DNA from 2 places in the Pseudalkalibacillus berkeleyi genome. Region 1 is predicted to be linked to the other one. Evidence: riboswitches for the same ligand, from Rfam matches in the RefSeq annotation. Region 1 holds a riboswitch; the other holds the start of a gene.

Evidence for each region. A riboswitch is a leader RNA that binds a small molecule or an ion and turns the genes downstream of it on or off. The one in region 1 is predicted to bind cyclic di-GMP.
Region 2: another riboswitch for cyclic di-GMP. It lies ahead of L2716_RS14100 (DUF5667 domain-containing protein); the one in region 1 lies ahead of L2716_RS16180 (DUF192 domain-containing protein).

What each region holds. Positions count from the first base shown of each region.
Region 1 is NZ_JAKIJS010000002.1:142,146-144,608, forward strand. Features, by position in the region: gene L2716_RS16170 (metallophosphoesterase family protein) at 1-228, opposite strand, end outside; gene L2716_RS16175 (GNAT family N-acetyltransferase) at 466-990, shown strand; cyclic di-GMP riboswitch class I at 1,311-1,399, shown strand; gene L2716_RS16180 (DUF192 domain-containing protein) at 1,489-1,851, shown strand; gene L2716_RS16185 (Flp family type IVb pilin) at 1,848-2,036, shown strand; gene L2716_RS16190 (A24 family peptidase) at 2,107-2,463, shown strand, end outside.
Region 2 is NZ_JAKIJS010000001.1:2,705,008-2,707,470, reverse strand. Features, by position in the region: gene kynB (arylformamidase) at 1-496, shown strand, start outside; gene L2716_RS14105 (hypothetical protein) at 643-846, shown strand; cyclic di-GMP riboswitch class I at 1,068-1,153, shown strand; gene L2716_RS14100 (DUF5667 domain-containing protein) at 1,274-2,463, shown strand, end outside.

The DNA of each region.
Region 1 (2,463 bases):
TTGATTTTTCTCCTTTATAGCTGGAGTAGAAAAGAGTGGATAAATGATATCGTTGACTTTCGGATCTACAGAAATGTTAGGAACTTCATCTAAATAATTGGTTGTATTACCGATACCGCCATCTTGTTTTCCAATTATACTTATCGGTCCTTCTGAAGCTCCTGCTGACAGAGGCACGACCATAAATGTTGTAAGAATGACAGCAATGATTTTAAAAAGGTGATTCACTTAAGTTTCCTCCTTTAAGTAATTTCACAAACGATCTTAACAAACCACTGTTAAAGTAGCGTAAATTTTTAATGACAAAATAAATTTAAAAACATTGATTAGACAAAAGGAATCTCCGCATTCTGATAAAGATAGTACCTCTAGTGGAGGATAATGCATGGCGTTTACCGAATTGAAGAAACAGGATTGGAAACTCAATTGTAGCTTGTACATTAACGAGTAGAGAGGGGAACGTACATGATTGAAATTCGCAAGCTCGGACCTGATGAAGCAGAGGCTTATTACAAATTACGATTAGAAGGTTTAGAGAAGTTTCCAGAAGCGTTTGCTTCTTCTTATGAAGAAGAGGTTACCCGTACCATAAATGATGTGAAACATAATATGGAGAAAGAAGATCGGTTCACTGCTGGCGCTTATTATGGGAATGAGCTCGTCGGAATTGGGACATTCTTTCAACATACGAAGAAGAAATTGAAACATAAAGGTGAAATTGTAGGCGTTTATGTGAGTCAACATGTGCAGAGAAATGGTATTGGATTTAAGCTTTTACAATATTTAGTTGATGAAGCAAGTAGTATCGAAGGCATCGAACAAATCCTTTTGACGGTCATGAGTGAAAATCGATCGGCAATCAGGTCTTATGAAAAGCTCGGATTTCAATCATACGGAGTTGAAGAGCACTCCTTGAAGATTGAAGGATATTATTATGATGAGATTTTAATGAAATTAAATTTAAGCAAAAAAGACGAAACGTCCTCTTAATACAAGAGGACGTTCTTTTGTGTGTAGGTATATAGTATGTGGGGGTGACCATTTACCCTTTATAAGAAATAATATCGGTTGCAAACTAAAAACTTTTAACTAGAAGGTAACGAAACAGGTGCAAAGTCCCGTTAAATCTATTATTATCAACATAAAAGTTTTAATTTACACAGACTATAGTCGTGTAAAAATTTTACACATAGTTCTATATATTCACTAAATATTCTGACAAATACACGTATTTTGCAGGATGTTTCAAAGTTCGACTTTTCGTATGATGAAGTTACAATATATCGGATTCAACGACAAACCATACTGAATCTCGATAAAGGCAAAACTGGTGAAAGCCAGCGGCGCAAAACTAAAGGGGCTAAGGTGCATCATTGCACTAAGCTAGCCAGTTACCGAAAGAATTACAGGGTGTTTTGCCGTTTATTTTTGGTACCCTCCTTTCGGTAAAGGCAGGGTATTTTCTGTTGGAAAGAAGGAGGTGTTCTATTGGAGCTCATTAACCTGACAACCGGAGCTATCATTTCGGATCAAGTCATTCCGGCCTATTCATTCTTTAAGCGATTAAAAGGACTTATGTTTACTTCATCATTTCCGGAAGGTTGTGCAGTTCATATAAAACCCTGTCGGTCGATCCATACGTATTTCATGAATTTCGAGATTGACGTTCTGTATTTGAGTGAATCGAATGAAGTCATTGCATTAGATCGGTACATTCATCCAGGACAAATCGGTAAACATCATGAAGGAACTGCATCTGTCATTGAGTTACCTGCAGGTACGATTCATAAGACAAAGCTGAAAAAAGGACACTTCGTCCAAATCCAAAATTTAAAGGAGCGAGTATCATGATGAACAAATTAAAAGGTTTGATCGTAGAAGAGCAAGGACAAGGGATGACTGAATACGGACTAGTACTAGGTTTGATTGCAGTAGCTGCAGTTGGATCATTGGCATTATTAAGAGAAGAGATCGTGACAATGTTCAAGGATGTTGTTTCTTTAGTAAAAGGTAGAGAGGATACGACAACTGGTTAATATTTGAGCAGTAGGCCTTACGTTAGAAGCGTAGGGCCATTTTTTCAACAAAAGTTGAGGGGTTTGGATCATGTTATTTAATACAATCTTACTCATCGTCTTGCTTATTTGCGTCATTACAGATGTTAGAAAGCGGCTGATTTATAATAAGGTGATTTTTCCTGCACTTATTCTTTCATTCCTATTGCACTTTATTATGAACGGTTGGTCTGGCTTAGGTACATCTGCACTTGGTTTCTTAATCGGATTTGTAATCTTGTTGATACCGTATTTCTTGGGTGGAATGGGAGCAGGAGACGTGAAGCTTCTAGCGTTGGTTGGAGCGATCAAAGGCCCAATATTCGTATTAAACACATCCATTTATATGGCGCTAGTAGGTGGATTGATTGCAATCGGTATCCTTCTTTTTAGTGGAGGAGCGATCAAG
Region 2 (2,463 bases), on a different contig from region 1:
CCTCAGCTTAAGTACACATACCGGAACGCATGTAGATGCGCCGTACCATTTTGATGACGATGGAAAAAGAATGCTCGATCTACAACCAGAACTCTATGTTGGTGATGCGCTCGTCGTCCATTTGGAAAACAGGGAGTCGATTACACCTGATGACCTCAAAGGCTATGATTTAAGTAATGTGGAGCGGTTGTTGATCAAGACAAGTTCTTGGAAAGACCGCAGTCAATTTCCTGAGTCTATTACGTATCTCTCACCAGAATTAGCGCCATTTTTAAAAGAAAATGGGATTAGACTCATCGGAGTGGACGTACCATCTGTTGATCAACTCGATTCAAAAGATTTGGCGTCCCATCACAGTCTACTGAATCACGATATCCATATTCTCGAAAGTGTCATACTAGATGAGGTTGAAGAGGGTGTCTATGAACTCATCGCTCTGCCTCTTCCGTTAGCAGATTCGGATGCAAGCCCTGTTCGAGCTATTTTAAGACGTTGATTGTTAAGCCAGTATGAATGTGAAGTAAACTTGGTAATGAATGTATATACATTCGGTAAATCCTAACAAATTTCACGAAAAATCTACTATAGTGAAATTAGCCGGAAACAAGCCGGTAATTTTGCGACATAAGGAGTGGATTGAACGTGAAAAAAAGTTTTCTCGCTAAACTAGGCTCTGCACTACTCGCAATCATGTTAATTACAGCTTGTAATGGAACTGAAGATGAACCCGCTAATGAAGAACCTTCATCAGAAGAGCAAGAAACAAACACCGATGACAGTGGCACTTCTAAGGAAGATAGCGAAACATCCACTGAAGACGGTGAATCATCTGAAGAGGGATCTTGATTATATTTTAAAAAATTTAATAGTAGGCACCACACCTACCCTACCCTCACATTGGAGCTGCTAACTGCAGCTCTCTTTTTTTGCTAGTAAGGATTATCCTTACAGCATAGTACTTTTTAACCAACAATAATGATTAAAAGGTACTATGAATTTTCTGAAAAAACAGGTCTATTGGACTTCGAGAATGTTGTCGAATTGTTGTATACTTAAAACTATTAACAAGCAGATAATGGCAAAACTATCGAAAGGTAGTGGCGCAAAACTATAGGGACTAAGGGTGTTTCACCTATGTCAGCCAGTTGCCTGAGGACCCGTCATACATAAGAAAGTACGCAATACAAGGACTCCTAGGCATATTACAAGGTTGCAAGTTGCAACCTTCGTAATCTGCTTTTTTTATGCAAAAAATACTGAAGGGATGAGGTCAATGATGAAGAAATGGATTGCGATGTTAAGTGCGGCATCTTTACTTTTGTTTGGTGCTACTCCAGCTGCATTTGCAAACACAGATGCTCCAAAAGTAGAGTTATCAGATGAAACGTCGAGCCAAGAAGAAGCAACCGAAGAGGAAACATCTTCAGAGGAAAATGAGGAATCTATTACTGAAGAAGAAAATGAAGAAGAATCAGAAGAAGGCTCAGAAGAAGAATCTGAAAATGAATCAGAGGAAGAAGTAGAAGAACCTTCACTAGTTCCTGGGGATTTCTTTTATTTCGTAAAAACAATGATTGAAAATGTACGCCTTGCGGTTGCGTCAGACGATTATGAAAAGGCACAAGTTTTAGCTGATATTGCATCTAACCGTATTGCAGAAGCGAATGCTCTCTTTGCTGCAGGTGAGACTGAGTTAGCGGAGAAAACGCTTGAAGAAGCGATTAAAGCCCAAGAGGAAGCGTTTAATAAGTCTGAAGAAAAAGAAGAAGCTTCAGATGAAGAAGGTAAAGAAGATGAGGATGGAAATGTTGACGGATCTGAAGGTGAGTCGACTTCTGGAGAAGGTGAGCCTGGTGACGATGAAACCGACGAAGACTCTGAAATGGATGAACTGCGCGCGAAGTTGTCCAACAACATTGACGCACTCTTATTAGCTCTTGGAAACGTTGAGAATCCTCAAGCACAAGAGTCTCTAATGAAAAATATCCAAAAGGCATTCGCAAAGCTAGATAAGAAAATTGCGAAGCTTGAAAAAAAGAAAAACAAAAAGGCTAAAGATGAAGATGAAGACGAAGAATCCGATGATGACGAGAAAGACTCGGATGATGATAGAGACACTGACGAAGATGAGTCCGACGATTCAGATTCTGACGCATCAGAGGATGATGAAGGAAATGAAGATGAAGAAGATGAGTCTGATGTAGCTCCAGTAAAGTCTGATAAAAAAGAAAAACATAAAAAAGAAAAAGCTAAAGAAAAACGAGAAAAAGCAAAAGAAAAGAAAGAAAAGCAAGAAGAAAAGCGCAATAAAAAGCATGACCGAGATGACGACGAAGACGAAGACGAAGATAAAGATGAAAATGATGAAAAAGAAAAGCGTAAAGATGATGAAGATAAAGAGCGTGAAGAAAAACGAAAGAAAGAAAAGAAAAAAGATCGTGACCGTGACGAAGATAAAGACGA